2 regions of the Tissierella sp. MB52-C2 genome follow, and region 1 is predicted to be linked to the other one. Evidence: riboswitches for the same ligand, from Rfam matches in the RefSeq annotation. Region 1 holds a riboswitch; the other holds the start of a gene.
What was found. A riboswitch is a leader RNA that binds a small molecule or an ion and turns the genes downstream of it on or off. The one in region 1 is predicted to bind lysine.
Positions count from the first base shown of each region.

Region 2: it holds a riboswitch for lysine, as region 1 does, so the genes downstream of both, RBU61_RS01010 (transporter substrate-binding domain-containing protein) here and RBU61_RS18290 (aspartate kinase) in region 1, are expected to answer to the same signal.

Region 1 covers NZ_CP133261.1:3,644,759-3,661,727, reverse strand. The annotation lists gene RBU61_RS18330 (hypothetical protein) at 1-866, opposite strand, end outside; gene RBU61_RS19650 (accessory gene regulator ArgB-like protein) at 1,129-1,707, shown strand; gene RBU61_RS18325 (cyclic lactone autoinducer peptide) at 1,682-1,840, shown strand; gene RBU61_RS18320 (GHKL domain-containing protein) at 1,823-3,094, opposite strand; gene RBU61_RS18315 (LytTR family DNA-binding domain-containing protein) at 3,091-3,792, opposite strand; gene RBU61_RS18310 (class 1 isoprenoid biosynthesis enzyme) at 4,178-5,422, opposite strand; gene RBU61_RS18305 (hypothetical protein) at 5,882-6,472, shown strand; gene RBU61_RS18300 (helix-turn-helix transcriptional regulator) at 6,528-6,728, shown strand; gene RBU61_RS18295 (ABC transporter transmembrane domain-containing protein) at 7,291-7,494, opposite strand; lysine riboswitch at 7,693-7,879, shown strand; gene RBU61_RS18290 (aspartate kinase) at 7,988-9,193, shown strand; gene RBU61_RS18285 (ABC transporter ATP-binding protein) at 9,252-11,099, opposite strand; gene RBU61_RS18280 (ABC transporter ATP-binding protein) at 11,096-13,342, opposite strand; gene RBU61_RS18275 (MarR family transcriptional regulator) at 13,360-13,803, opposite strand; gene RBU61_RS18270 (ABC transporter ATP-binding protein) at 13,989-15,815, opposite strand; gene RBU61_RS18265 (ABC transporter ATP-binding protein) at 15,805-16,969, opposite strand, start outside.
Region 2 covers NZ_CP133261.1:210,055-227,023, forward strand. The annotation lists gene RBU61_RS01000 (YjiH family protein) at 60-1,421, shown strand; gene RBU61_RS01005 (threonine/serine dehydratase) at 1,435-2,385, shown strand; lysine riboswitch at 2,475-2,658, shown strand; gene RBU61_RS01010 (transporter substrate-binding domain-containing protein) at 2,828-3,643, shown strand; gene RBU61_RS01015 (amino acid ABC transporter permease) at 3,668-4,450, shown strand; gene RBU61_RS01020 (amino acid ABC transporter ATP-binding protein) at 4,465-5,196, shown strand; gene RBU61_RS01025 (hypothetical protein) at 5,243-5,428, opposite strand; gene sufU (Fe-S cluster assembly sulfur transfer protein SufU) at 5,512-5,934, opposite strand; gene RBU61_RS01035 (cysteine desulfurase) at 5,924-7,162, opposite strand; gene sufD (Fe-S cluster assembly protein SufD) at 7,155-8,198, opposite strand; gene sufB (Fe-S cluster assembly protein SufB) at 8,210-9,616, opposite strand; gene sufC (Fe-S cluster assembly ATPase SufC) at 9,628-10,383, opposite strand; gene RBU61_RS01055 (L,D-transpeptidase family protein) at 10,601-11,524, shown strand; gene RBU61_RS01060 (MATE family efflux transporter) at 11,663-13,024, shown strand; gene RBU61_RS01065 (aldehyde ferredoxin oxidoreductase N-terminal domain-containing protein) at 13,119-14,699, opposite strand; gene RBU61_RS01070 (ABC transporter substrate-binding protein) at 14,926-16,011, shown strand; gene RBU61_RS01075 (iron ABC transporter permease) at 16,011-16,969, shown strand, end outside.

The DNA of each region.
Region 1 (16,969 bases):
TCTCCATATTTTCCCAATATTTTTAGTTCATATTCATAATAGGTTCTTCCTATCTGTATACCTTTACCTTTTAATCTTTTTATACCCGATTCATTTGTTGATCCTACAAGACCTTTTTTGACTGCTTCTTTAAATTTCTTTAATGCTTCACTTCCCAGTTTTCTTTTTACTTCTTTCTCTGTTGAATCCGAAATCTCTCCCTCAGATTTTCTATCCTCCGATTTTTCACTTACCTTATCCAAGACTTTTGCTTTTAAATCCCTCATTGCTTGTCCTATTGCATATGAAGCCATGGAAAAAGATGTTTTAAATAATCTATCTATACTATTCCACTTTGGACCTATTTCTTTCCAATTAGCAGCTAAATAAGCAACTGTAAGGGTTCCCGTTATTATAAATAGAGCATCTCCAGCTGGTAGTGGACCATCTGCAATAGCAGCTCCCAAACTGACTGCCGTTGCCTTAAACAACATAACAGCAGTTTTTGACAATCCTAATGTAACAATCCCAGCATTAAATGTATTTATGGCATTTCGTATGGAGGCATCTTTATTGCTCCTAGCTGCTCTATATACTCCATTGATACTATTAATATCTATATTATCACTTTTAATATTAGTCTTATAATTGACTCTATAATTATTATCTATATTATCCCTGTAAAACTGTTGTTCCTCAACACTTGATTGTATCATTTCAAAGAATAATGATTTTTCATATTCATTCATATTTGAAATGACTTCTTTCAATAATTCAACATCATCATACTCTGAATAACTATTTAAAATAACTACCTCTGCCAAAACTCCACTACTAAAAGATAGCAGCATAACCATTGCCATTATCAAACTAACTAATTTTCTCATAACCTCATATCTCCCTTTATATTATATTTTTTATATATATTTGGTCAACTGTATTATTTAAGATATCTTAATTATCCTCATATTACCAAAATCAACTTTCTTTACAATACTTTTTGACTAAACGACAATCTAATCCACATAAACTACATATTTTTATAAAATATGTTATTCATGCAGATATATATGTCGTTCATCCATTTGATATTTAAAAGCTTATAGTTTGTGATATTATTATCATCAATAATGATTCTAGGTGATTACAATGATTTTAATTGACAGATTGCATAAGTATTTTCAAAGGGAATTCAATTTTGATGAACTTGATAGTATTAAACTAAAATATTCTTTGGAGTTTATCATAGGAGAAATTTCAAAGTTTACTATATTATTTTTTCTATTTTGGATATCGGGTAAGTCCACTGATTTTATTTATTGCTCTTCAGTTTTATTGGTTATTAGATTATTCACAGGGGGATTGCATTTTAGAACATATGCTAAATGTTTGATATTTAGCGGAATTTTCTTTTACATAATTATACTTTTAAAATACAATATAAATCTTAACTTTAGAATTGCCTTTATTTTATTCATATTTTCCCTATTCACAACTATTATATTTGCTCCTATTTGTGGGGAATCCAGACCTGACTATCCTCATAAAAAAAGGCAAAAATTTAGATTAATAGGGGTAGTATCGATCCTTATATATTTTGGAATGTATTTTTTTATACATAAAAGCCCATACTTTATCAATTCAGTATGGGTCATAGCATTACAATCTATTCAATTATTAATAGCAAAGGGGATAATAATTTATGAAAGAAAAAAGATCAATTTTTAAAAAATTCCTTAAGGTCCTATGTAGTTTACTAATTCTATTAGCACCAATGACAATAGTTAATACAGCTTCTTTTTTCCTTTGGGGAGAACCTGAATGCCCTGATTCTCTGAAAAAATCAATTACTGACAAATAGAACTCTAAATATAATATAATTATCATCATTATATATTTCATTCATTATTTCTATATTACCATTATATTTTTTTACTATTTCTCTAATGTTATATAAGCCAAAACCTCTTCTGTTTCCTAGTTTTGTGCTAAAGCCTTTATTAAATATTCTATTTATATTTTCATTTTTTAGATATGGATGCTTATTTCTAACCTCTATAACATTCATATCTTTTTCTTTCTTTAATTTAAGTATAACAACATTATTTTCTATATCTGTCTCAAAAGCATTATTTATTAAATTCCCTATTGTCTCTATTATTTCATAGTCCTTTAGGTTTAGTTTAAATCCATAGTCCTCTATTAGTATTTCAAATTGAATACCTAATTCTTCAGCATTTTTTATCTTACTATATAAAAAACCTGCCAACACCTTGTTATCAAGCTTAATCAAATCTCCTAAATTATTGTTTCCTTTTATATCATTCATATAATTTTCCATAGCTCTAATCCTTTTTCCATAATCCATATTTGTAAAGATAATCATATTTAGTGCCTGGATATGATTATCAAACTCATGTTGCTTGATTCTTAACTCTTGAATTAGTTCATCGATAACTGGAATATATTTTTCATAAGTTTGTAGTTGCTGTTGCTCGTACTCATTTTTAAGTCCATTTTTTATTAAAACAAAATTAACATATATAATTCCTAAAGAGATTACTGCTATGATGACTATATTTTTTAAAGCACCATCAATATCTATATTCCAATATAATAGCATGGATACTAATAGAACAAATATATTTAGTGTTATATACTTGAATACCTTATTATTCATAAGAACATATCTATATAGATAATTGAGAGGTATATATCTGCTTACTAAAATAATACCTAAGAATCCCATAATTTGAGCAATTATTCCATGTGTAAAATTCAATTTTATATCCATAAATAAAATTTGCAATATACCCACAATCATAAATTGAATCAATAAGATAATTATTATACAAATTATACTTATGTAAATAGTTTGTTCGATGTCTTGCTTATATAGTATGAATATAATAGTCATAATTAAAACCAGTGCTATTAGAATATTATATTTACAAGGTAAATATCTTCTAGATAATGCCATTAATACTGAAAATATTAAAATAAATATTATAATTTTCTTCCTATTACTTTTTGTGGATCCAACTAACTTTCTTGATATTATAATAAGATTTATAATATCAAATATAGCCATTATAAAGAATCCTACTAATCTCATTTCAACTTACTCCTTATTAAATCCCTATACTTTCTGCCAATGGAAATGGGAAGTTCAGCACCCTTAATATAAATATCATTGTTACCTTTATCAATTTTTTCAATATAATTGATATTAACTATATAACCCCTATGACATTGTATAAAATTAGTATTTAGCTCTTTCAATAATTGACTTAAAGTATATGTGGATAATTCTATTCGTTCTTTTATTGTTGAAATAAATATTTTTCTATTTTGAGACTCAATATAAATGATTTCATCCTGCTTTATAAAATAAGTATATTCTTTTTGCTTTAATTTTAGGTAGGTATCCTCTTCTTTTATTACTCCATAATTGATTATAGTTTCTAAAATAGTTTTTACTGTTTCTTCTTTAAATGGCTTTACAATATAGTCATAGCAATGTATTTCTTTAAATGCCATTAATTCTCTAGTTGGTACAGCAGTTATAAATACAATTGGTGTCAGCTTATAATTGTTAATATTTCGTATTTCTTTAGCTAATTCAAATCCTGAATAATCTTTCAGTTGAATATCTAGTAAAAATACATCATAATTAATATCCTTTGCATATTTTAAGGCTTCTTTGGCATAGCCAGTTATGGTAATATTTATTTTGCTGTTTATAGAGTTAATCATTGCTGCCAATCCATTTGCAATTATAGGTTCATCTTCAACAATTAATATCTTAGACATCTAAATCACCTCTTATTGTTAAACTATATACTATCTTCTATCCTACCATATTTATTAGCCATTATGAAGTGAACTTTAAAGCTATTATATAGTTTCCAGAGGTATTTCATTATGTTTACAAGTCATAAAAAATATTATAGGATATTATAGCGTGAAATGGAGTATATTATCCACGCCCCGGCTATCTTCCAGCAGAACAATTTGGTATTGAAGTTCCTGAGGGTATACCTTGTCCTAACTTTATGGCAATTAAGTTGCAGGACAGTGCAAAGTCCATAAGTGGAGCTGTAACTTATGCAAAAGAGTTTGGAATTTAAAAGTCATATCGTTCATATCTTCACCCTACAATATAAAATCTGGACTGATAATAGCCCAAATTTTACTGTCATATTCCTATGTCTATCTCTAATTTACTGTTACCTAATATATTGCAAATTCTAATAATATCCTCTTGGGAAAATGTTTTTTGGAATTTCTTCTTAATCTTTTTAAAGTAAGAAAATCTAACTATTGAATAGGACTCTATTGATTTTATATATTCTTTAGTAAATCTTTTTTTATTTTTAGATATAGCTTCAAATATCATAATCCTAGAGCAATCCTGTATTACTTTCTTTAATTTTTCTGCCTCTTCAGAAACAAAGACAAGCTCCTTATTAAAGAATTCATCAATAAAATTTATTAATTTATTTATAATTCTATCTAAGGGATATTTTCCATCTATTTGAGAAAATATGGTCATGTGTTTATTATTGTAATCTTCTTCTATATCTTGCAAATCATCTATTATTTGAAGAAATACTCCATAGCAAAACATAAATTCAGCTTCTTCTTTTTCTAAGGTTCCCCTAACTAAATATCCATCTGCCAATACAGAGGTTCCACCTTTTTCAAAGGTAATTCCTATTATGTCTTTTTCGTAGGGTAATGTTTTTTCTCTTTGCTGTATAAGACTTTTTACCTGGGCACTATGAATATCTAATAAACTCTGGAACAACCCTTTAAATATATCTCTTTCAAATTCCTCTTCTATCTTTTTTATTAATTTATAAATACGCTCTTCATTACAATTTAAAGGTTTAACCTCTTCTCCTAATATCCATTTTCTAAACCTTTTATTAAATTCTACCTTATCTGTATTTGAAATACTGGAATCATCTAAATAATTATCACTATAAGGATATAACATACTATATGAAAATATTGAGGGCGTTAACTTAACTTTCATATCGAATAATATCTGTATACTATTCATAATCCACACATTCCTAATTGCCTGAAATATATCATAGACATGTATTTGGGGATCAAATTCTTTTACTTCATCTATAAAATCTTCTGTCACACTGGCATAGCCACTATCAATAAAAAAATCTATTATACTTTCTCTACTCCCTAATATATTCATTTCCATATCTTTTATCTGTGTCAATATGGACTTTCTCCATGATTCTTCCTCATCTTTATTGGGAGCTTTTTTTAAGATTTTAAAAAGTTCTTTTCTAAATTGCTCTATTCTTCTCTCATTTGTCAGTTTTTCTATGAGAGATATTTTATTATTTTCCATATGTAAATCTGCTTCTGTATCCCACCATAGAGACAGATATTTTTCTTTCAAATCCCTTATCATTTTATCACCCCCTAATATATCTATTTCGGCATAGTAATTTAATTATATAGTTGATTTCACTTTTCCACAACATAAAAAGCCCCTATATAAAGGCCTTTTATTAATACTGCTGTGAATTTCTTGAAAATTTTATAATTTATTGGAGCAATTGGGACAATAATTCCAATCATTTCTTATATCTATATTACAACTCACACATTTCATCATATTCTAACTTCAATAGAATTAAGGAATCAATACTAGAGAATACTTTTATCCACATATCTCAAAACAAATCATCTGTCTCTTCTCTATTTTTAGAAATATTGAAAATAAAAAGTATATATTTTAGTTTTATATTGATTGACTAATAACTTTATATCTTTTTTTAAACCCTTTACCTAAACTTAACTTGTTGTTAAAAGAGACTTTATATTTATATTATATAATTAAGTTACAATATATATGGAGGCGATAGTGATGAAACATTTAAACTTATGTATCGACATTGATGGAACTATTACTGAAGCTTATGACTGGATTCCTATGGTAAACACCTATTTCAACACTAAAATTACACCTGAAGATGTGACAGTATATGAAATACACCAAGTTTTAGGAATAGATAGATCATCTTATGATTTGTTTTATGCTTTATATGGTGAGACATTACACCTTGAGGCTAAAGCCAGAAAGGGTGTAAAACAGGTTCTTGATAATTTATATAAAAATCATCAAATTCATTTTGTAACTGCAAGAGAAGAACAAATGAAAGCTGTAACCCTTATGTGGCTTTCCTACTACAATATACCTATGGATTCTTTGACCTTATTGGGTTCTCACAATAAAGTTAAAACTGCCAAAGACTTAAATTGTGATATTTTTATAGAAGACAGATATGAAAATGCTATACAATTGTCAGATTCAGGATTCCAAGTACTTCTTATAGATTGTAACTATAATAAAGGACCGATACCAGAAAGAGTTACACGTGTAAATAACTGGTTTGAAATAGAAAATATAATAAAAAATCATACAGAAAAATTGTTTAATGATTTTAGAATTGCGTAATAGTTTTAAATTATATTAAGTATAATTAAATATAGTATTTTAGAGGAGGGTTTTTATGTTAAATGGTTCGAAGGTAAGAGAACTAAGAAACAGCAAAGGATATACTACATTAGATATATCAAATTTCACTCATATCTCTAAATCTTATATTGAAGAACTAGAGCGAGGAACCAAGAAGAATCCTGCTTTCAATAAGGTGGTTTTGCTGGCAGAAGTTTTAGGTGTTAAGATAGATGATTTAATTTTAAGGATATAAAGCTACTTACATCAATTTTCATTAAAGATACTAGCAAAATTACCCCTTAATAAAATATCAAGGGGTAATGTTTTTTATATTTATAATCCTATCTTATGCTGCAAATTGACTATTATATAATTCTGCATAGAATCCATTTTTCTTTAGAAGCTCTTCATGGGTTCCTTGCTCTATTATATCTCCATCTTTCATTACTAGAATTAAATCTGCATCTCTTATGGTTGAAAGTCTATGGGCATGGGCAGACTTAAAAGCCTCTATTACTTTTGCATCTGTTGCATCTAATCTACCATATTTTATATTTTGTGAAAAATCGTTTATTACTATTTTATCTTCATTATAGCCAAATTTAATGTTTTCAAAGATAACTCTTCCCTCTACTTCATCTAATTTAACAGGTGTAGTCGATTCCTTTACTTCTTCTTCTTCATCTAAAAATACAAATATCCTTTCAGCAGCAGCTACTGTAACATTGGATATTTGAACAACTTGAGCTATAGGTTGAGTAAAGTTTCTTATATATTGAATAAAGGAAAGAATATCTCCTACTTCTATGGTTTTTCTAACTGCCTAAAGTAGTGGCAGAGGTTATTATTTGACTCATACTTTGCTTCAAGGTCTGACTTACAGTATCTACATCATTTGTAACCCTAGATAATACGTCTTCATGACTTATATTATCAAAATATTTAAGTGAAAATTTATTTGCTTTTTTAGATATTTCTTTTCTTAAATTATAGCTTACCCTTTGTGCTACTTCAGTCATTACTACGATTAGTTGAAATGTATATGACTTTAAATAACCTAATAATTTTGAAATAGTGTTTAAATATGCCTTTGGCCTAATAACTTATTTATATTAATAATTCATAGATTTAAAATATTATCTATTATTTCAAAATCTTAATTTGACAATTTCCCTAGTACATGCTATACTTTTAAAAATACAATTTCATAGCTTTAGTTGTAATATAGAGGATGCAGTTGCAATTAGTATTATAGGTTAGATTTAGGGAATCCTATTCCTATAAAAAAGGTGTAACTGCCGAAATATATAATTTCCCCTAGAATTATATGTTGGGGATGTATTTAATAGATACATCACTGCCATTAGTTGATTACCCAGTCTCTAGTAGAGTGCTATATTACACAGGGTAAAAGTTATATGCTTTTTTAGTTTGTTATCTTTGCAACTAAAACAGTTATGAGTTCTTTTACTCATGACTGTTTTTTTAATTTAAATAGAGGAAGTGATTTAATTGCCCATTATAGTACAGAAATATGGTGGAACATCAGTAGAGACAATTGATAAAATCAATTTTATAGCTGATCTTATTATAGAACGCAAAAAATCTGGTTTTGATATTGTTACTGTTGTTTCTGCCATGGGAAAAACTACTAACAACCTTATTGAAATGACAAAGAAAATTTCTAAAAACCCTAGTGCACGAGAATTAGATATGCTCTTATCTACAGGAGAACAAATTACATCAGCCCTTTTAGCTATATCACTAAAAGAAAAAGGACAAGATGCCATAGCATTAACTGGATTCCAAGCTGGCATAACAACTGATGACAAACATACTAAGTCCACTATTTTAGATATTGATATTAAAAATATAAAAAAACAACTAAGTGAAGGGAAAGTAATCATAGTAGCTGGATTTCAAGGTATAAGCCATAATGGAGACATAACAACCTTAGGTAGAGGTGGTTCAGATACTACTGCTGTTGCATTGGCAGCTAAGTTAGATTGTCCCTGTGAAATATATACTGATGTACAAGGTATTTACGGCGTTGACCCTCGAATATATCCAAATGCAAAAAAGTTAGATTATATTAGTTATGATGAAATGATTGAGATGTCCAGTTTAGGTGCTAATGTCATAGCAACTAGAGCTATTGAAATAGGATGTAAATATCATGTGCCTATTTATATTGCATTAAGCACTGATCAGCACAAAGGAACCTATATAAAGGAGTATGATGAGTCTATGGAATCCAAAGTAATTACAGGTCTTACTGTTAGTGATAGTGATTTGATGGTAACAATTAATAATATACCTTATTGTATTAGAAGAATATATAGCTTATTTAATAAATTATCTGAAAGAGATATAAATATTGATATGATTAGCCAAACTGCACCAATAGGTGGATATGTCAATATTTCTTTTACTGCTCCCAAAGACAGTAAGAAATCAATAAACAATATAATTAATGAATTAAAAATAACAATGAAAGAAATAAAAGCTGATATAGAAGAGAATATAACCAAAATTTCAGTAATAGGATTAGGCATGAGAACTCGATCTGGAGTTGCAGCAAAGATATTTGAAATCTTTGTTACTAATAATATTGAATTTAAACAAGTTACTACTTCAGAAATTAGAATATCATATACAATAAATACTAAGGATAAAGATAAAGCAATAATTAATATTGCTAGGGAGTTTAAATTATAAGTGCCAAGGTTTTACCCTTGGTCACTTATAATTTTATATCAATTGGATTGAATTTATCTTATGCTGCAAATTGACTATTATATAATTCTGCATAAAATCCATTTTTCTTTAGAAGCTCTTCATGGCTTCCTTGCTCTATTATATCTCCATCTTTCATTACTAGAATTAAATCTGCATCTCTTATGGTTGAAAGTCTATGGGCAATTATAAAGGATGTTCTTCCCTTCATAAGGTTTTCCATTGCTTTTTGAATTAATACCTCCGTCCTTGTATCTACAGAAGATGTTGCCTCATCTAAGATAAGTATTTTAGGATCGGAGAGTATTGCCCTTGCTATGGTTAAAAGTTGTTTTTGTCCTTGAGATATATTATTTGCTTCTTCATTTATGACCATATTATATCCATCTGGTAATGTTTGAATAAATCTATGAGCATGGGCAGATTTAGAAGCTTCTATTACTTCTGCATCTGTTGCATCTAATCTGCCATATTTTATATTTTCCATTATTGTTCCACTAAATAGCCATGTATCTTGAAGAACCATTCCAAAGTTATTTCTTAAATTTTCCCTTGTAAAATCATTTATATCGTTACCATCTATTAAAATTCTACCTTCATTTAGATCATAGAATCTCATTAGTAATTTTACTATGGTAGTTTTTCCTGCACCAGTAGGCCCTACTATGGCAACTTTTTGCCCTGGTTTTATGTTTTGTGAAAAATTATTTATTATTATTTTATCTTCACTATATCCAAATTTAACATTTTCAAAGGTAACTCTTCCTTCTACTTCCTCTAATTTAACAGGCGTAGTTGATTCCTTTACTTCCTCTTCTTCATCTAAAAATACAAATACCCTTTCAGCAGCAGCCACTGTAGATTGTAATACATTAGATATTTGTGCTACTTGAGCTATAGGCTGAGTAAAGTTTCTTATATATTGAATAAAAGAAAGTATATCTCCTACTTCTATGGTTTTTCTAACTGCAAACCATCCACCTAAAATTGATACTGCTACATAACCTAGATTACCAATGAAGTTCATAATAGGCATCATCATTCCAGAAAGGAATTGTGACTTCCATGCAGAACTATAAAGTTCTCCATTAATCTTTGTAAATTCTTCAACTGCCTCTTCTTCTGCATTAAAAGCCTTCATTATATTATGACCACCATAGATTTCTTCTATATGTCCGTTTACCTTTCCTAAGCTTTCCTGTTGTGCCTTGAAATATTTCTGTGACCTTTTAACTATTGCCATAACTAACCCCATGGATAAAGGTAATATTAAAATGGCTAGAATAGTCATCTGCCAAGATATAGATAACATCATAATAAGAACTCCTACTAGAGTAGTGGCGGAAGTTATTATTTGACTCATACTCTGGTTCAATGTCTGACTCACAGTATCTACATCATTTGTAACTCTAGATAAAACATCTCCATGACTTATATTATCAAAATATTTAAGTGGAAGTTTATTTATTTTTTCAGATATTTCTTTTCTTAAATTATAGCTTACCTTTTGTGCCACTCCAGTTACTATAAACCCTTGTATATAGGAAAATAAGGCAGATATTACATATAGTCCTATTAAAAGCAATACTATATTTAATATATATTGGAAATCTATTCCTTCACCTGCCCCAGATACTTTAGCTACTAATCCTTCAAATATCTTAGTTGTAGCCTTACCAAGAATTTTGGGTCCTACTATGGAAAATACTGTACTACCTATGGCAAATATCATTACTACAATTAATTTAAATGTATATGGTTTTAGATAAGCTAATAACTTTGAAAATGTCCCCTTAAAATCCTCAGGTTTCTCAAACCTAGCCCCCACAGGCCCACCACCCATATGTCCGCCTCTGGGAGTATTTCTTTTTATATTTTTTTCACTCATATGGCTAATTCCTCCTCTGATAGTTGGGATAGAGCTATTTGTCTATAAACTGGACAATTCTTCAAAAGCTCCTTATGAGTTCCTTCCCCAACTATTTTTCCTTCGTCTAAAACTACAATATTTTCAGCATTCATTATTGTATTTATTCTTTGAGCTACTATGAGTACAGTTTTATCTTTAACCTCTTCACTCATGGCTTTTCGTAGTGCTGCATCTGTTTTAAAGTCAAGAGCTGAAAAGCTATCATCAAAGATAAATATCTTAGCTTCCTTAGTCAGTGCTCTAGCTATGGAAAGTCTCTGTCTTTGACCACCAGATACATTGGTTCCCCCTTGAGATATTTCAGTTAAAATCCCTTCTTCCTTTGCATCTATAAACTCCTTAGCTTGAGATATTTCTATGGCTCTGAAAACATCTTTCTCTGTAGCATTTCTATTTTTTCCATATTTTAAATTGCTTTCTATTGTTCCTGAAAAAAGGATTCCTTTTTGGGGGATATATCCTATTTGTTCTCTTAAATCATGAATATCCATATCTCTTATATCTATTCCATCAATTAGAATTTGTCCTTTAGTAACATCATAAAATCTTGGTATTAAATTAATAAGAGTTGATTTCCCACTTCCTGTACTACCTATGAAAGCTGTAGTTTCTCCAGGTTTTGCCACAAAAGATATATCTTCCAATACATATTCCTCTGCTCCTGGATATTTGAAATTAACATTTTTAAACTCTAAAGTTCCCTTTGCATTATTTGTAAGTTTTTTAGGATTTTTAGGTTCTTGAATTATAAAGTCCTTATTTAATACTTCGGCAATTCTTCCAGCTGATACAGAAGCTCTTGGAAGTATGATTGAAACCATAGATATCATAAGGAAGGACATTATAATCTGCATAGTATATTGAATAAATGCCATCATGTCTCCTACCTGGATTACTCCATTATCTATCTCATGGGCACCTACCCATATTATAAGAAGCATAATCCCATTCATAATAAGCATCATGGTTGGCATCATCATAGTCATTACCCTTGATACAAATAAATTTGTTTTTGTTAAATCATTATTTGCCTTATCGAATTTCTTTTCTTCAACTTTTTGAGTATTAAAGGCTCTTATTACCATTAATCCATTAAGAGCTTCTCTCATTACAAGGTTGACTTTATCTACAAGATCCTGTAATTTTTTAAACTTAGGCATAACTACTGAAAACAAGACTATAACCAATGTTAAGATAGCCATAACCCCTACTCCTACTATCCATGCCATAGAAGTATTAGTTCTAAGAGCTCTTATAACTCCGCCAACTCCCATAATAGGTGCAAAAAATATAATTCTTAACATAATCATAGTAAATTGTTGGACTTGCTGAATATCGTTTGTACTTCTAGTTATTAATGATGCTGTTGAAAAATCATCAAATTCATTATTGGAAAACTGAGTTACTTTTTTAAATACCTTTTTCCTTAAATTTCTACCAATTCCTGATGAAATTCTAGATGATAGAAATCCAACTGATATTGATGCAACCATGCTTATAAGTGAAATAAGTAACATTATTCCACCTATGTATAAAATATAATTAGATTGAGTCTTTTTTATATTTATACCTATATTTTCATACTCAGCCTTAACATAGTTTATGGCAGCCTGATTTATCATGGTATCAGGTAAGTTATTGAATTGTTCTTCAACACTAGACTTAATTTCTTGAAGTTGTTCCTGTGGTAAACTTTTCAGCACCACGAAAGGATCTGTACCCTCTGGTAAATTAGCAAAAGGATTTGTGCCTTTATTTTCTGCTCCAATTCCTTCAGGAGTTCCATTTTCTATTGCCCATATAATAAGCATAGGCTTTCCTAAGAAGGAACTCATATCTTCAATATCTTCCTTATCTTTAGTATTTAGCATATATAATGCTTCATTTTCTAAGATAGGATATTTCTTTAAGTAGTCTTTATATTCTTTATCTGCTACCTTATTTTCTTCTATTAGTATATAGCTGTTATTTATTAATTCTCTTTCTTCATCATTTAAAAATATATTTATCTTTTCCAATTCAGAAGCTCTTATTACTTCTGGTACTACATTTTCTATTCCATTTTGCTGTATTCCTATATTGACTATATTAGACATATAATCAGGTAAGGCAAGTTCTGTACTAGCCTGAAGGAAAAGCAATGCTATTACAATAAATATTAATAGAGTAAATGGTTTAAATTCTTTATATAGTTTTAGCATATTATCCTCCTCATCTTCTATTCTTTGCGATTTGCTTTATCTAAATTATCCCTCATTTCCATTAATAATCTTCTTAAAATGATTTTTTCTTCTGGTGTAAAATTTCCAAAACATTCTTCTCCAATTATATTAGTTGCCTTTAGTGCATCTTTACATATTTTTTTCCCTTCTTCAGTTATATATACTCTAGAAATTCTATGATCTTTATTATCTTGTTTTCGTATTACTAGACCTGATTTCTCCATTCTCTTTATCATTACTGTCAAAGTTGCAGGGGCTAGCATTAGTTTGTCACTTATTTCTCTCTGACTCTGACCATCTTTTTTATTTAAGATAAATAATAAAGGTGGCTGTCCTGGGTATATTCCTATTTCATCAAGTAACATATGGGTACGAATATGATGAAGTCTTAGAATTTCAAGAAATATATAATATAAAGAATCCTTATTTATTACATCCATGTTGTCCTCCTTTTTAGTTAGTCGGCTAATTATAATAATTATAATAGCACTATGTACTATAATAGTCAATAAGTAATCATTTATATAATATAAATTTATTTTATAATTAGCCATCTAAGTTATTAGTATGATTATAGCTAAAATAAATAGGTTAATCAGAATTAACTTAATTCTGATTAACCTATTTAGACTTCAATATTAGCAAATTGACTTTGATATAAATTATAGTAATGTCCTTTTAGCTCTAGTAATTCCTCATGGTTTCCTTTTTCTACTATTTCACCATGATCTATTACCATAATTATATCTGCATCTCTTATTGTGGAAAGTCTATGGGCAATTATAAATGTAGTTCTATTTTCCATTAATTTCACCATTGCCTCTTGGATCTTTAACTCTGTCCTTGTATCTACTGATGATGTGGCTTCATCTAGTATCAGTATGGAGGGGTTGGATAAAATCGCTCTTGATATGGCAAGTAATTGTCTTTGTCCTTGACTTAAATTAGTTCCCCCTTCATTTATAAATGTATCGTATCCCTTGGGAAGATAATCTATAAAATCATTTGCCCTTGCTAAAACAGCTGCTCTCTCTATCTCATCATTTGTTGCATCTAGTTTTCCATACTTTATATTTTCTTTGATGGTACCTGAGAAAAGATAAGTGTCCTGTAAAACCATACCAAATATTTTTCTTAGACTATCTTTTTTATAGTCTTTAATATTTATTCCATCTATTAATATTTCACCTTTATTTATATCATAAAATCCAGTCAAAAGATTGACTATAGTAGTCTTTCCTGCCCCAGTAGGCCCTACTAAGGCAATATTTGTTCCTGGTCTTACTTTAAATGATATATCCTTTAGAACTGGTTCATCTTCTATATATTCAAATCTTACGTCTCTAAATTCTACTTCCCCTTTGATCCTATCCTTTTCTATAGAAGTATGAGAATCTTTTCTTTCTTCTTCCTCATCTAATATTTCAAATACTCTTTCTGCTCCAGCTATACCTGATTGTAAAGTATTAAATGTATTAGCTAATTCATTTAAAGGTCTAGTAAATTGTTTAGAATAGGAAATAAAGCTTGCTATTATTCCTACGGTTATTACTTCTTTTACAGCTAAATAGCCACCAAATATGGCTATCACTCCAAAGCCAAAATTATTTATTACATTCATAATAGGCATTATAAATCCCGACCAAATTTGAGCCTTGACTCCTACATTTCTTAATATATCATTTTGAATTTTAAATTCTTCTATTACCTTATCTTCATTATTAAAGGATTTCACCACATGAATTCCAGCTATGGTCTCCTCAATATGTCCATTTAATCTTCCTAAAGTTTGTTGCTGCTGTTTAAAAAACACCTTTGTTCTATTTGCTATAAATTTAGTCAAAAAATATACCATAGGTATAGTTACTAAACTAGCCATTGTCATAATAGGACTTAAATAAATCATCATTACTAAAGACCCAAGTATGTTTACGATAGATGACATAAGCTGAACTGTAGTCTGAGATATGGTAATGCTTACATTGTCTATATCATTGGTTAGTCTACTCATAATCTCTCCATGGGTATGCATATCGAAAAACATAATGGGAAGAGATTGAAGTTTTTCAAATAATTTTTCCCTCAGTCTATATACTATGCTTTGAGCTATCCCGGCAACAATATACTCCTGTAAAAATGTAAATAAACTATCTAATATATATACAGATAATAATATTAGTAAAATAAGCCTTAAATTTTGAAACTTTACTAGATTCATTCCAGGAAAAATAGTATCTATAGATTTTCCAATTAGAAAAGGAACTAATATACCTAATAGCCCCGATACTAATATTAGCAAAAATGTTATAAGGAGGGGTCTTTTTTCTTTTTTAAATAAATTCCATAATCTTTTTAGTGTATACTTTATATCCTTCGGTTTCTCCACAGTTAATCTTGCATTCATAGGTCCTGCTATACCTGTTACTCTTTTTCTTCCTTGTTTAGGATCCAAGGTCTTCGCCCCCCTTTCCTATTTGTGAATTATATATATCTCTATATACTTCTGATTTAGACATAAGGTATTTATGAGAACCTATGCCTACTATTTCTCCTCTATCCATGACTATTATCTTATCTGCATCCATAACTGATGTTATTCTCTGTGCAATTAGTATGGTTGTAGTATCTCTTAAATACTCTTTTAACTTTTTTCTTATTCTTCTTTCTGTAATCAAGTCTACTGCCGATGTACTATCATCTAAAATTAAAACTTTAGGTCTTCTAATAAGTGCCCTTGCTATGGAAATCCTCTGTTTCTGACCTCCTGACAAATTCACTCCCCCTTGACCTAAATAAGTATTATATCCTTCATTAAAAGACTTAATAAAGTCATGAGCCTCCGCTATTTTACAAACTTGTTCAACATCCTCAAAGGAAGCATTTTTATTTCCCCATTTAATATTTTCTTCTATGGTACCTGTAAACAATAAAACTTTTTGAGGAACTATTCCTATTTCTTTTCTTAGCTCTTTTATATCCATATCCTTTATATCTGTGTCATCTACTTTTATTTTTCCCTTAATCGGATCATAAAATCTAGGAAGCAAATTGATTAAAGATGATTTACCTGAACCTGTAGACCCTATAATAGCCAAAGTTTCTCCAGGGCTTATGGAAAAATTAATATCTTTCAATATATAGTTTTTACCAGTGAAATATTTGAAATATACATTTTCAAACTCTATCTTTCCCTTTGTTTCTCTTGGCATTTTAGTATTTTCCTTTTCAACTATGGTATTTTCAACCTGAAATACTTCTCCTATTCTCTCAGCAGAAGCTTTGGCTCTAATAAATATATTCAATATTCTAGTCATCATAATCAATGAGAAAAGAACTTGAGTCATATAGTTGACAAATGCCATTATTTTACCGACTTCCATATTCCCCTTATTAACTCCTATTCCACCTAACCATAATACTAGTACAATGGATATATTAATTATTAAAGAGATTATTGGGTTAAATACAGCAGAAATCCTCATACCCTTGAGGGTAATATTTCTTAAATCATCATTTACATTTTTAAACCTATTTTTTTCATAATCAAATCTATTGAAGGCTTTTACCACTCTAATTCCCGCCAAATATTCTCTCATAACTCCATTT
Region 2 (16,969 bases), 460 kb from region 1:
TTCTAGAGGGGAGTGAATTAGTAAACAGTCATTGATTAATAAAAATAGGAGGTATGATTATGGAAAACAAAATAACTAAGAAAAAATATGCATTAGGAGATTATTTCAAGTTTATAATACCGTCATTAATAGGTATATTACTACTTATGCTTCCATTTCAATATGAAGGTGAAACTACAATAGTAGTAGCTCTACTTGCAGGAAAAATGACATCTGCATTAGAAAATATACTACCAACCATTATTTTAGGATTTATAGCCTTTACTGGAGTAGCAACTGTAGTATATAAAGCATTTAAGCCAGCAATCATTGAAAAAAGTAGTTTTTTAAAGGATACATTTAATGTATCAAATTTCTGGATAGTAGTTAGAATGATAGGTGTAATACTTGCAGTAATGGTATATTTTAAAGTAGGACCTGAATGGATTTGGTCAGGAGACACAGGAGGATTAATTTTATATGATTTAATATTGACCTTATTTACCATGTTTTTATTTGCAGGATTTTTATTACCATTTCTTACAGAGTTTGGACTTTTAGAATACGTAGGAGCGCTTTTCACTCCAATTATGAGACCAATTTTTCAATTACCAGGGCGTTCTTCCATAGACTGTATAGCATCTTGGGTAGGGGATGGTACTATTGGAGTTGCGTTAACTAACAAACAATATGAACAAGGATATTATACAGGGAAAGAGGCGGCTATTATTGCCACAACCTTTTCAGCAGTATCTATTACATTTTGCTTAGTAGTATTGAATCAAGTTGGGTTAGTTCATTTATTTGGACCGTATTACTTAACTGTAGTTATAGCGGGATTAGCTGCAGCTGTAATAATGCCTAAAATTCCACCACTATCTAAAAAATCTGATGGTTATTATGAAGGAATAAAAAGAGATATAGGTGAAGATGTGCCTAAGGGATTTACAAATGTCCAATGGGGTCTACATTTAGCCATAAAGAAAGCGGAAGAAAGCAGCAGTGTAAAAAACTTTATAGTAAATGGAATTAAAACCGTTTTAGATATGTGGTTGGGCGTATTACCAGCTATAATGGCCTTTGGAACCATAGCTCTTATAATTGCAGAAACAACACCAGTATTTGAATGGTTAGGTATGCCCTTCATCCCGTTATTAAAGCTATTTCAAATTCCATATGCAGTGGAAGCTTCTCAAACTATTATGGTAGGATTTGCAGATATGTTTTTACCATCAGTTATAGGTGCTAGTATACCTAATGAAATGACTCGTTTCATAGTTGCTACACTCTCTGTAACTCAATTAGTCTATTTATCAGAGGCAGGAGCAGTAATCTTAGGTTCAAAGATTGATATTACTCCTATGGATTTATTTATAATATTTATAGAGAGAACTCTTATTACTTTACCAATTATAGTAATAGCCGCTCATTTAATATTTTAAGGAGATGTAACACATGATTAATTATGAAAACATAAAGGAGGCTAAAGGCAGAATAGATAAATATATTTATCATACGCCTTTAGAAAAATCCATATATTTAAGTAATGCAGATACAAATATATATCTAAAGCTAGAGAATCAACAAAAAATGAGATGTGCCAAAATCAGAGGTGCTTTAAGTAAAATTACAAATCTTACAAAAGATGAAATAGAAAAAGGCGTAGTAGCTATTTCCTCCGGAAATCATGGAGCTGCTGTAAGCTATGCATCTAACTTATTAGGAGTTGAAAATGCAACTATATACGTACCAGAAACTACTCCAAATAGCAAAGTAGAAAAAATAGAATACTATGGAGCTAAGGTAGTAAAGATAGGAAAAAATTATGATGAAGCCCATGAAATGGGGCTGGAGGAAATAAAGAATAATGGCGGTCTATTCATAGACCCATGTTCAGATGAAGTAGTCATTGCGGGACAGGGAACAATTGCATTGGAAATACTTGAAGAAGAACCTAATATTGATACCATATTAGTTCCCATAGGTGGTGGTGGAATCATAACAGGCATAAGTATAGCAGCAAAAGCCATTAATCCCAACATAGAGATAATAGGACTTCAAACGGCAGCCTGTCCTGCCATGGTGGCATCTTTAAAGGATGAGAAATTTTACGAAGTATATCCAACAGAGGATTCTATATGTGATGCATTAGTAGGAGGAGTTGGTGAAATACCCTATAAAATGGCAAAGAAATGTATAGATGATATACTAGTAGTAGAAGAAAATCATATTGCTGAAGCTATTAAATACCTTATAATGACAGAAAAGATAATGGCAGAGCCGGCAGGAGCCATAGGGATAGGTGCCATAAGAAAAAATATAGATAGATTCAAAGGAAAAAATGTAGCCATAGTTATTACTGGTGGCAATATAGATCAAGGTCTAATGAATGAAATTATTAAATAGGATATATTCTAAAATTATCCAATAGGTTGACAAATATGAAATATTGATATAAACTATAAATCATAATTTAATAAGGCCTCATCTTTTTCAGGTGAGGTAGAGGCGCAGTGTTTAACAGTCCTTAATGGAGCATGAGAAAGCCATGATATTAAGGAGAAGGAAATGTTGCCGAAGTGTATAATATTCTCAGTATTATATGCTGGGTCTGCAGTGAATAATTGCAGGACTGTCTCAATAAACTTTCCCAGTTTATTGAGTTGTGCTATCTCATTTTGGGAAAAGGAGGGGAATTAGGTACTACTATGTCTATTAGGATCTGAGTTCATCTCGGATCTTTTTTTGTTACCAAAATAGTGCAACTCGGATACAAGGTGGTAAGTTTAAGATCTTAGATTTTATATTATTAAATTAAACTTATTATGACAGAAGGAGAGAAGTAAATATGAAAAGAAAAATATCATTATTAGTAGGAATCGCCTTAGTAGCTATGGTTTTAGGAGGATGTGGCAAGTCAGTATCAGATGATAATACTTTTAAAATAGGACTTGAGGCAGGATATGCACCATTTAACTGGACACAAATAGATGATTCAAATGGTGGAGTTAAAATAGATGGAAGTTCAGAGTATGCAGGTGGATATGATGTTGAAATTGCAAAGAAGATTGCAGAAGGGCTAGGAAAAGAATTAGTTATTGTAAAGACAGAGTGGGAAGGTCTTATACCAGCGTTAATATCAGGAAAAATTGATGCTGTAATGGCAGGTATGTCACCGACAGCAGAACGTTTAGAGTCTATTGACTTCTCAAACAATTATTATAAATCAGATTTGATCATGGTTGTAAAAAAAGGTGGAGAATATGAAAATGCCACTTCAATAGATGATTTTAAGAATGCTAAAATTACTGGACAACTAAGCACATTTCACTATTCAGTAATTGATCAAATAGAAGGTGTAAATAAGCAAACAGCAATGGATAATTTTCCAGCCATGAGAGTTGCACTTGAATCAGGAATAATTGACGGTTATGTATCAGAACGCCCAGAGGGAATAAGTGCCACATCTATAAGTGATAAGTTTGCAATGGTGGAGTTTGATCATGGATTTGAGACATCTGACGATGATACTGCAATTGCCGTAGGTATTGTAAAGGGTAGTGAATTAAAGGAAAAGATAAATAAAATATTAGATGGGATTTCAGAAGAAGAATTTAAAGACATTATGGATAATGCCATTAAAAACCAACCAGCAGTTGAGTAATGTTTATTTAGAGAGGTGACGAAAATGAGTTTTGAATGGATAATAAAAATTATTTCAGAGTATTGGCCAATGCTTCTTAGGGGAGCAGGTGTGACTCTTTGGATTTCTATAATTGGTACTATTATAGGGTTTATTATTGGACTATTAATAGGGTCTATACGTACTATTCCAATGTCTAGAAATAAGATAAAGGCTTTTGGTCTTAAAATTGTTAATGCTATCTTTTCTATTTATATAGAAATATTTCGTGGGACACCTATGATAGTGCAAGCCATGGTAATTTATTATGGTTCTGCCTTGGCCTTTGGAATAGATATGGATAGAATATTTGCAGCTATACTTATAGTATCTATAAATACTGGGGCTTATATAGCAGAAATCGTTCGTGGTGGTATACTATCAATCGATAAGGGACAGTTTGAAGCAGCTGAGGCAATTGGAATGAATCATTTTCAAACTATGACCAATATTATATTACCACAGTTAATTAGAAATATCTTACCTGCAATAGGAAATGAATTTGTTATAAATATAAAAGATACCTCAGTTCTTAATGTAATTTCTGTGACAGAATTATATTTCCAAACCAAATCTATTGCAGGAAATAATTTTAAATACTTTGAAACATTCTTTGTGTCATCTGTTTTCTATTTTGTGATGACCTTTACAGTAACTAGGATTTTACGTTTTATCGAAATGAAAATAGATGGCCCTGAAAATTATACTATGAATGTAGAGGAAATGTCAGTGGAGAAGTCTGAAAAATTACTTCCTAGAATGAAAGATGCCGATATAGGACAATATTAGGAAGGAGAGATAATATGGAAAAGGTAATAGAAGTTAAACATTTAAATAAATCCTTCGGAAATCATGAAGTCCTAAAGGATATTAATTTTTCAGTAAATAAAGGTGAAGTAGTCTGTATTATTGGATCATCAGGTTCTGGTAAATCTACACTTCTTCGATGTATAAATCTTTTAGAAGAACCTAGTAGAGGGGAGATTATATATAAAGGAGAAAATATATTAGATGATAATCATGATATTTGTCTATATCGCAGAAAATTAGGAATGGTATTTCAGCAGTTCAATTTATTTAACAATCTTAATGTTTTGGGAAACTGTATGGTGGGACAAAGAAAGGTATTGAATCGCTCTAAAGAAGAAGCAGAAAAGATATCTATGGAGTACTTAAAAGTTGTAGGAATGGAAAAGTTCATCAATGCAAAACCAAAACAATTATCAGGAGGACAAAAGCAACGTGTAGCCATTGCAAGAAGTTTATCTATGAAACCAGATGTAATGTTATTTGATGAGCCAACATCAGCTCTTGATCCTGAAAAGGTGGAAGAAGTGCTTCAAGTTATGAATAAACTTGCTAAAACAGGACTTACAATGATAATAGTAACCCATGAGATGGAGTTTGCAAAAGACGTTGCAGATCGTATAGTATTTATGGATAAGGGTATTATTGCAGAGGAGGGAACTCCAGATAAGATATTCAATAATCCAAGTAAAGAACGTACAAGGGAATTTTTAAGACGTGTATTATAGAAATGAAAAGACAGTAAACTTTACTGTCTTTTCATTATATCTATGATTATGAAGGATTGAAAGTGTCCTTATTTTTATGGGAATATTCTTTTTCTCCCATGTGAGCTATACTCTTGGTTATACCCATGGAATTTGCCATAGTAGTAGGATCATAGCCTAATTCATTGGCTATTTCTAACTTCATTTCTTCAAAAGCTTTCATAGCATTTTCGTTTATTGGTTTTTTAGTCATTAAAATCACCTCGTATATATTATTTGCTCTTATTTTATATAATTAGTAGATATTTCATACTAGGTAATTAAATGAAAATGCTTCTAACTAATGGCTTCCTTTAATGTATGCCATGCTAAAACAGCACATTTTACTCTAGCGGGCATATTAGAAATATTTTGTAGAACTATGGCATCTTCCAATTTTTCCAATTGATTTTCATCTGTTATTTCTTTTTTAATCATAGCTATAAATATCTCTACTAGATTTAAAGCCTTCTCTGTAGTTAGCCCTTTTATTAAATCTATCATCATAGATGTAGATGCTTGAGATATGGCACATCCAACTCCTGTAAAGGAGGCATCTTTTATTATATTTCCATCAAGTTTAAGCTCTAAAGTAATATCATCGCCACAACTAGGATTATGACCTCTTTCTCTTATATCTGGATCTACTAAAGCTTTTTTATTATGTCCACTTCTATTATGTTCCATAATTAGCTCTGTATAAATAGAATTAATATCCATAGCCAAACCACTTCCTTACATTTTTAATTCCTTCAATAAATTTATCTATATCTTCCGTTGTATTATAAAGGTAGAAACTAATCCTTGAAGTTGCAGGTATATTAAGATGTTTCATTAAAGGCTGACAACAGTGGTGTCCTGCTCTTATGGCTATACCATAGGAATCTAGAATGGAGGCTATATCATGGGGATGAATATCATCTATGGTGAAGGAGATTATTCCACCACGTAAATTTAAGTCTTTAGGTCCTTGAATATTTATATATGGCAAACCTACCATTTTGTCTAAGGCGCATTCCACTAGTTTGTTTTCGTGAGCTTCAATATTATCTAATCCAATTTTTTGCAGATAGTCAATGGCTGATGCTAGTCCAACAGCACCCTCTACATTTTGCGTTCCCCCCTCAAATTTAAAGGGGAGGGGAGCAAAGGTTGCACTATCTTCAGAAACGTATTCTATCATATCTCCACCTAATAAAAATGGTGGCATTATCTCCAGTAATTGTTTTTTCCCATATAACACTCCAATGCCCATGGGACCCAACATTTTATGTCCAGAGAAAACAAAGAAATCTGCATCAAGTTTTTGCACATCTACTGTCATATGAGGAGTGCTTTGGGCACCATCTACTATGACTACGGCACCCATTTTATGGGCATATTCTATGATTTCTTCTATTGGATGAATAGTTCCAAGTGTGTTTGACATTTGAGAAATAGCCACAATCTTTGTTTTGTTGGTTATTTTAGATTTGACTTCTTCTAGAGGAAGTCTTCCTTCTTTATTAAGGTACATATATTTTAAAACTCCACCTTTTTGCCTTGCTACCCTTTGCCAAGGTAAGACATTACTATGATGCTCTGATATGGCGAGAACTATTTCATCATTTTCTTTAATAAACTCCATACCATAAGAATAAGCAATTAAGTTAAGAGATTCTGTAGCATTTTTTGTAAATATAATTTCTTCTATATATTTAGCATTTATAAACTTTTTTACTTTTTCTTTAGCCAAGTCATATGCTTTAGTAGCCTCTATACTAAGCTCATGGGCTCCCCTGTGGGGATTGCCATGGGAAGTTCTATTGTAATTATTCATGGCATTTATCACATCTATAGGTTTTTGAGTTGTAGCACCATTATCTAAATAAATTAAATTATTACCATTGATTTTCTGATTGAATATAGGAAAATCTTTTCTTATTTCAAAAGGATTTAATTTATTCATCTATAAGCCTCCCCTCAATTTCCTTACTAATAATAAGGCGTAAGTCTTCAAATGGTATCTTATCAACTACTGGTCTAAAGGATGCTTCTATAATCAATTTTTTTGCTTCTCTCTCACTTAGTCCCCTACTCATAAGATAGAAAAGTCTATTTTCATCGATTTGTCCTGCACTGGCAGCATGTTCTCCCTCTACATCATCTTCTTCACATAATAGAGCAGGAATAGAATCAGATTTTACAGTGGGATCCAGTAGTATTACATATTCTTCTTCAACACCTTTAGAGTGTCTAGCACCTCTTTTAAAATCAAGATTTCCTCTGAAGACTTTTTTGGCATTATCTTTAAGGACTCCCTTAGTTTTAATACTGCTTATGCTTCTAGGACCTTTATGAATCATGGAATATTCTAAATCCATTTTTCGTTCACCATCTCCTAAATATATAGAGGAAAGAGCAGATTCACTGGCTTCTCCTTCTAGAAATGTGGAATAACTAGCACCGCTAATATTACTTCCCAACTCTACAGAAATCCAGTTAACTATTCCTCCACCTTCAACAAAGGCAATATTTGAATCAAAACTAGGAGATATATCATTTAGCCTTTGAATCTTTACTATATTGACTACTGCATTTTCCTTTGCATATACGACAGTAAGTCCATTATGAAATGCATTTACCTCTTTTGTAGAATTATAGTCAAAGATAATAGTGGACTCACTACCAGATTCAGCTACAATAATATTTTTATCTATAACCATAGGGTTTTCCATATCCATATTGAATTCAACCTTTATAGGGCTATTAACCTTTATATTCTGGGGAAGGGATAAACTTATTCCACTATTATATGAATCCCTGGCAAAGACAATAAATTTATCTCCTAATCCTTTAGCTTCGTCTATGTCTAACTCTATGTCCCGTGTAGTTTTATTCAATTGTATTTCATTTGGAATATTGCTAGATTTAATGTATTCTTTATTATAATTGACAACATTGGGAAAATCAAAATCTTCCAATTTAATTCTCTTCCAAAGCATTTTATCCCTCCTTATCCAATAGAGCCTTCAAGCTCTATATTGATTAGATTATTTAACTCAACTGCATATTCAAGAGGTAGTTCTTTGGTTATTGGGTCAACAAATCCTCTAACTATCATTGCCTTAGCCTCTTCTTCATCTATACCTCTACTCATTAGATAGAAAATAGCCTCATCACTGATTCTGCCAATTTTTGCTTCATGACCTATATCTATATTGTCATTATTTAATTCTATAACTGGTAAAGTATCTGACTTAGAATCATTATCAAGCATTAAGGATTCACAGGATACTGTAGACTTGCAGCCATAGGCATCCTTAGCCACCCTAAGAAGTCCCCTATAAAAAGCATATCCACCATCCTTAGATATGGATTTAGAGTTAACAGTAGAAGTAGTATGAGGAGCTGCATGAACCACCTTTGTACCAGTATCTAAATGCTGACCTTTTGCAGCAAATGTAATACCAGTAAATTCAGATTTTGCACCTTCTCCCCTTAATATGCTCATAGGATATAGCATGGAAACTTTAGAACCAAAAGAGCCAGAAACCCATTCTATAGTTCCATTTTTATCTACTACAGCTCTTTTGGTATTTAAATTGTACATATTTCTAGACCAATTCTCTATGGTACTATATCTAAGAGAAGCATTTTCTTTTACAAATAATTCAACACAACCAGCGTGAAGATTATTTACCTTATATTTTGGTGCAGAACAACCTTCTATAAAATGAAGCTTTGCACCTTTTTCAACTATAATTAAAGTATGTTCAAATTGTCCTGCTCCAGGTGCATTAAGTCTAAAGTAAGATTGTAAAGGAATATCTACTTGAACTCCTTCGGGAACATAAACAAAAGAGCCACCAGACCATACTGCTCCGTGAAGGGCAGCGAATTTATGGTCATTTGGAGGAACAAGTTTCATAAAGTATTCTTTAACTATATCTTCATAGTCTATTAAGGCAGTTTCCATATCCATATAAACTACACCTGCATCTACTAATTCTTGTCTAATATTATGATATACTACTTCTGAATCATACTGTGCCCCTACTCCAGCTAGAGATTCTCTTTCTGCTTGAGGTAGTCCTAATCGCTCAAAAGTGTCCTTTATATCATCAGGAACATCTTCCCAGCTATTCTTCATATCTGAATCTGGCTTAATATAGGTAATTATATTTTCCATATCAAGATCAGATAAATCTACTCCCCATTTAGGAATAGGTTTATTATTATATATTTCTAAAGATTTTAATCTAAAATCAGTCATCCACTGGGGCTCATTTTTTTCCTTTGAAATTTCCATTATTATTTCAGGAGTTAATCCCTTGTCGGTCTTATATTTGTAGGTAAATTCATTTTTAATATCGTAGATTCCTCTATCAATATCTTCAATGACAGACTTTTTTCTTTCCATATTCATCACCTCTATTTATTGGAAAATTCATTTTTAATATTTTCATATCCATTTTTATTAATTTCCTGAGCCAATTCTAATCCACCACTTTTAACTATCTTTCCGTCAAGTAATATATGGACAAAATCAGGCTGAAGATATTCTAGTAGTTTATTGTAGTGAGTTATCACTAATATAGATTTTTTATTATCTTGAAGTTTTTTTACACCCTCGGCTACTATTCTTATGGCATCTACATCAAGCCCAGAATCTGTTTCGTCTAGAATTGCAAGTTTTGGCTCAAGAATAGACATTTGAAGAATTTCATTTTTCTTTTTTTCTCCACCAGAAAAACCTAGATTTAAATATCTGGAAGCATATTCTTCTTTCATTTCCAGTTGCTCCATTTTTTCTTTCAATAGTTTTCTAAATAGAATAATCTTTTGCATTTCTCCAGATACAGAAGCTTTTGCAGTTCTTAAAAACTCCTCTACTGTGACGCCAGGAATTTCTTCTGGATATTGAAATGATAAAAAGATACCCTTTTTAGCTCTTTTATCTGGTTTTAAATCATTTATTATTTCTCCATGAAATTCTATACTTCCATTTGTAATTTCATACTTAGGATGTCCCATTAGGGTATATCCTAAAGTAGACTTACCACCGCCATTAGGCCCCATGATTACATGGATTTCTCCTTCACCAATTTGGAGACTTAGACCTTTTAGTATCTCTTTATCTTCTATATTTACCTTTAAATCATTTATATTTAATAAATTATTTGTCATACAATCTCTCCTTTATATGAAATAGACTATCAACTGATAAGTGTTATCATTATCATATATTTTTAATTATATACTTATGCCCTAAGAAAGTAAAGCTACTAATTTAATAGGAATTAATTATAAGTTTATATAAAGAATAATATATGAGATATAATCCTGGATTCATAGGAATAGAATAAATAGAAGAATTATATAGGTATGTGAAGGAGAGGGTTATATGTGGAAACAAGGACTAGTACTAGTATTATCTATTATTTCGTCTACTATGATTACTAATCCAGAACAAGAAGTATTAGATAATCTTAATATAAGTATGCCAGAAGAAGTAATAGAAAGCCAAGAAGAACTAGTAAATGAAGGAGTTGGAGAAGAGATAGAGGAAGAAATTGAAGAAGAAATTGAGGAAGTTAATGAAGGAGAAAAAGAAATTATAAAGTTTACATTAGATAAATTGAATTTAAAAGAAGGTATAGTGGCTGAAGATGTTTTAAGAGTTAAAAAGTTTTTAAAGGAAAAAGGATATACAGATATGAGTGAAGGTTACTATTTTGATGGAAGTATAAAATCAGCAATAGCAAAATATCAGAAAGATAATGGGTTAACATCTGATGGAATAGTTGGAAATTTTACATATGAAAAAATAAACCAGGATATGGAAAATAATAATATAAGCATACCAGAAATAAAAATAGAATTTACAAAGGATATACCTAAGGGAAAGTTTATAATAATCAATAAGGATAGTAATACGTTGTATCATCTAAATGGAGAGGAAATAATAAAGAAATATCATGTGGCAACAGGAAAACAATCAGAGCATACTCCAGAGGGAAAGTTTACTATAATTGTTAAATATATAAATCCCTCATGGGGTGGTGCAGGGAGAAGTAAGCCTATAAAAGGAGGAGCACCTAATAATCCTTTAGGGAAAAGATGGATGGGATTAAATATTAAAGGTGGGGGAGTATATGGAATTCATGGAAATTCAAATAAAGACAGTATTGGAAGATACATATCTTTAGGGTGTATTAGAATGTTTAATGAAGATGTGGAATATTTATATAATATAGTAGAAAAAAATACTCCTGTATGGATAGGAAATGAGGAAAAACTTAAAGATTTTGGAATATTATTTAGGTAATTGCAGACTTGCAAAGGACGAATTAATTTGATAGACTAATTATATATTTATTGTAAAAGGATGGCTTCTATTGGGACACCCATGACGTTGCCATATCTTTTTTATTTTTTGCAATATTTCTTAGACAGGAGGATAAAAATGAATAATGAAACAACAGACAAATTAGGACAAGACAGTATAGGAAAATTATTATTCAGTTTGGCAATGCCGGCTATCATAGCTCAGCTTGTAAATATGCTATATAATATTGTTGACCGTATTTACATTGGACATATGCCAGAGATAGGAGCAACAGCTTTAACAGGGGTTGGTGTTACCTTTCCGATTATTATGATAATTACAGCATTTAGTTCACTTATAGGAATGGGTGGAGCACCAAGGGCAGCTATAAAAATGGGAGAAAAAAACCATAATGAGGCTGAAAAAATATTAGGAAATTGTTTTGTACTTTTAATTGTTATTTCTATTATATTAACAGCTTTTTTCCTGGCAACAGGTGAAAAACTATTGATGTTGTTTGGTGCCAGTAGTGATACTATTGGCTATGGACTTAGCTATCTAAATATTTATGTAGGTGGAACAATATTTGTAATGATAACATTGGGACTTAATAGTTTTATATCAACTCAAGGTTTTGCAAAAACAAGTATGATGACAGTTTTAATAGGAGCTGTAATAAATATAGTCTTAGATCCAATTCTAATATTTGGATTTAAAATGGGTGTTAAAGGTGCGGCAATTGCTACAGTTACTTCTCAGGCAATATCAGCTATTTGGGTTTTAAAGTTTATGTTAGGGGACAAAACTAGATTAAAAATTCGCAAGATAAATATGAAACTAGATAAAGCGGTTATTATTCCAGTTCTTATGTTAGGGGTATCTCCTTTCATAATGAATAGTACAGAAAGTTTATTAAATATATCTTTGAACTCGTCTTTACAAAAATATGGGGGAGATGTGGCAGTAGGAGCAATGACCATATTATCCAGTTTAATGCAGGTCATATTTTTACCAATATCAGGATTAACACAGGGAGCACAACCAATAATTAGTTATAACTATGGTGCAAAGAAGAATGATAGAGTAAAGGAAACCTTTAAACTACTTATAATATCGGCTATGGCTTTTTCACTTATAATGTGGGGATTGATGATGATATTCCCAAGGGGATTTGTATCTTTATTTACTAAAAATATTGCACTGATGAATTTTACTTCATGGGCACTCAGAATCTATCTAGGATTAGGGGTTATACTTGGAGCGCAAATAGCATGTCAGCAGACATTTATAGCCATAGGGCAAGCAAAAATATCATTATTCCTTGCGTTACTTAGAAAAGTAATATTGCTTATACCTTTAATATATATATTACCTCATTTCTTTGAGGATAAAGTATTTGCAGTATTTTTTGCAGAGCCTGTGGCAGACCTAATTGCAGTTACTGTTACTGTAACTGCGTTTTCAATGCAATTTAAAAAGTTATTAAGGGCGAATAATTAGATTATTTAATATTGAAATATATTAAAATTATTCGGATAAAAAGTAAGAAAGTAATAGGATGGATAAAGAAAAACTGGGATATCCCAGTTTTTCTTTATCCAATATACACTTTAGTTTCATCTTTGTGAAAATATCTATATAGGACCTTCACGAAATTAGGTATAGTTTTAGACACATTTTTTAACTTTACTTCACCTTCATATTCTTTTTCATTTTTTATAGTTTTGAGGGCATAGTCTAAAATACTTTTTTCGTTTACTTCTATCCCTGTTTTATAAAAAAATAATTCAGAGAGTAGAGTTAGTGCTTTAGGATTATCTATAAATGCAAAAGAAGCAAATAAACAAAAACCTAGATTCTCTAAGGTAATTATATATGCATATAAATAATCTAAATCTGATAATCCTGGTAAATTAATAGTTTTCGACTGAATATCTATATTGAAGTTTTTTTCCTCAACTATGGATGGCTTAGACACCATTTCCTTATATTTTTCTTTTTCTCTAAACAAACCATACATACCCTCAGTTTTACTACCTAATACTCTGCCTATTAAAGTAAGATTTTTGACCTCCACTAAAGCTTTATCCATTTCTTTTATATTACCTTCTATTTCCTGTAGATTAAAATAAAGAGCACAGCTAAAAATGAATTCAATACAATCTATACCTAACTCAAAACACTTATTTGTAAAGTTTTTTACATATTGCTTATCATTTATATCAAAACATTCATTCAATGCTGCATATGCTTCACTTTCAGCAGGAGCAGAGTAATAGTCTTCACCTGTTTTAGTATGTCTATTTAAACATCCTACCACACAGAGAGGAGAACAAGTTCTATTAATTTTAAATGCTATATCTTTATAATTATTTTTGATATTGTTGTTACAATCTAGCTCTGACATATCTATGTTTTTACCTTGGGATAACATTTTCATTAAGGTAATAGAACCAAGTCCAGGTAAGGCCTTACCACATATAGGATGTTCTATAATGATTTTGGATAATTCCTTAGAACATCTTTTCATATTTTCTACATCATATACTGGAGCGTTAAAATGTTCTTTATTTTTAACAGCTATGGCCTTTAACCCTTTATATCCAAAAATATCACCTATACTGTTTCTTGCGCAATAAAAGGAAGGACTTCCCTCTGGATATGTACTAAATAGAGTGGATATGGGTAATAGATTTTCACCTGAAGGGCCTATGCCAATAACTCCACATTCTTTCCCATATAAGCCTTGTATAATATCTATGGTTGAAGATACATCCATGCCTTTAATATTATTAATATTAACTAAAGAAATATGATTTTCCTCAATTAATAGTGTCAATGGTATTTCTTCAGTACTTTTTCCAGATATTATAATGGCATCTATATTAAGAGATGCTAATTTTTGTGAGATAGTACCTGCAATATTTGAAATCTGTATTCCTTCATCTTTTGAGGATTTTGTACCTACCAATAGCCTGCCAGTACTGGGAGCCAAGGTTCCAGAGAATAGACCTGGGGCTAATACTATTACATTTTCGTCATCAAGCCTACTAGCATTAGGAGAAACCTCCTCCCTTATAATCTTTGCAATTAAACCTCTGCCATAATCCTCGGAGTCGTTTTGCTTTTTAATTATTTGTTTTTTCGTTAAATCTATATAAAGTAATTTACTCAAATTAAATTACCTCCTTCATCTTTTCTAATAAATTATACCATTAATTTTTTTAAACCATCTATAGATTAGTAAAATCTATAGGAAGGCTTCTATTATAGATAATCTTTTTAAAAATTGCTAATTAATTGACATTGAAAAAATTATATGGTATATCTTATTTAGATTAATACTGTAATTATCAAGTATTAGAGCAAGATAATATGACGAAAATTAAAGGGGGATTTTAATGAAATTTTGGAAAAGAGGTATTTTATTTCTATTGGTTTTTGTAATTTCTGTATCCATGGTTGGATGTAAACCAAAGGATAAAACTAAGGTTGATGAAGAAATAACAGATGCGTCAACAGAAGAACTACAAAACAAAGAATTAGAGCAAGAATCCGAAGAAAGTGAAATTACTATTATAGACCATTTAGGAAGAACGGTAACACTTGATAAAAAGGCAGAAAAGATAGTAAGTGGATATTATATAACTACATCTATGATGATTGCTTTAGGACTGGAGGATAATGTAGTAGGAATAGAGGCGAAAGCTAAATCAAGACCTATTTATTCATTAGCAGCACCTGAATTTTTAGAACTTCCAAACGTTGGTACAGCAAAAGAATTTAATTTAGAAGGTACGATAGCACTTGAACCAGATTTAGTTATATTACCTATTAGATTAAAGGATGCTGTAGAAAGTTTAGAGAAAATGGGAATAAAAGTCTTAGCAGTAAATCCTGAAAACATGGACTTACTGAAAGAAACCCTTAAAATAGTAGGATTAGCTACAGGAACTACAGAGAGAGCTGATAAGTTAATATCCTATTATGATGATAAGTTTATACAAATTGAAAAGTTAATTGGTACAGAAAGTAAGAAGAAAGTGTATCTAGGAGGTAATAGCGATTTTCTGTCTACAGCAGCAAAGAATATGTACCAAAACTATATGATAGAAGCAGCAGGAGGTATCAACGTTGCTTCTGACATTGATGATACTTACTGGGCTACTATTTCCTATGAGCAATTAATCTCTTATAATCCAGACATTATAGTTATAGTACCAGAAGCAGACTATACAAAAGATGATATAATAAATGATACTAAATTAGCTGGAATAAATGCAGTGAAAAATAATAAAATATATGTAATGCCAGATACATTTGAAGCTTGGGACTCTCCAGTACCTTCTAGTATATTAGGTACAATGTGGTTAACATTTGTTATAAATGAGGATATTCATAACTTTGATGATTTTAAAGAAGAGGTAGCTAACTTCTATGAAACATTTTATAATTTTACAGTAGATAAAGAGAAAATTACTAAATAATGAAGATATATGCTTCAGAGGTAAGGAAGACTAATAACAAATATTTCCTTCAATATCTTATAGCAATTATATTATTATGTGTTGCATTTGCCTTTTCCATAGGAGTAGGAAAGTATCCAATTCATATTAAAGATATAATAAAAATTACTCTTGGTAAGGAAGTTGATTCAACTGTAAGAATGGTATTTTTTAACCTTCGTCTTCCAAGGACTATTATGGTTCTTATTGCAGGAATGGGGCTTAGTATATCAGGGAGTATATACCAAACTATTTTCAAAAATCCTCTTGCAACTCCAGATATTATAGGAGTATCTTCTGGGGCGACTCTTGGGGCGGCCATTGCAATAGTATTTTTATCTGGAGGAACATTTACTGTAGCTTTTAATGCCTTTATGGGAGGTATAGTAGCAGTTTTCATAGCTATTGGACTTGCTAGGATGTCAGAGAATAAAGGGATTGCTACCATTGTCTTAGCAGGTATCGTTATTGGTTCAATAACTAATGGACTAATAATGATATTAAAGTTCTTTGCAGACCCTGAAAGGCAGCTTGCAGCAATAGAGTTTTGGTCCATGGGTAGCTTTGCAGGAATTACAGCTGATAAAATGCTAGGGGTATTACCTTTCTTTTTATTGGGTATTATCATACTTATACTACTTAGATGGCAGATAAATATTTTATCATTAAGTGATGATGAGGGGAAAAGTCTTGGTTTGAAGATTGAAAGAGTACGCTTACTTATTATTGCAGCTGCAACTTTAGTTGTAGCCAGTATTGTAAGTATTACTGGGCTTATATCATTTATAAGTCTAATAGCACCACATATAGCAAGGATTATGAGGAAACGAAATGACTTTAGTACCACTATTTTTAGTGGATTAATTGGTTCATTAATCCTCATTATAGCTGATTGCCTAGCAAGAAGTATAGGAAGTAGCGAAATTCCCATTAGCATACT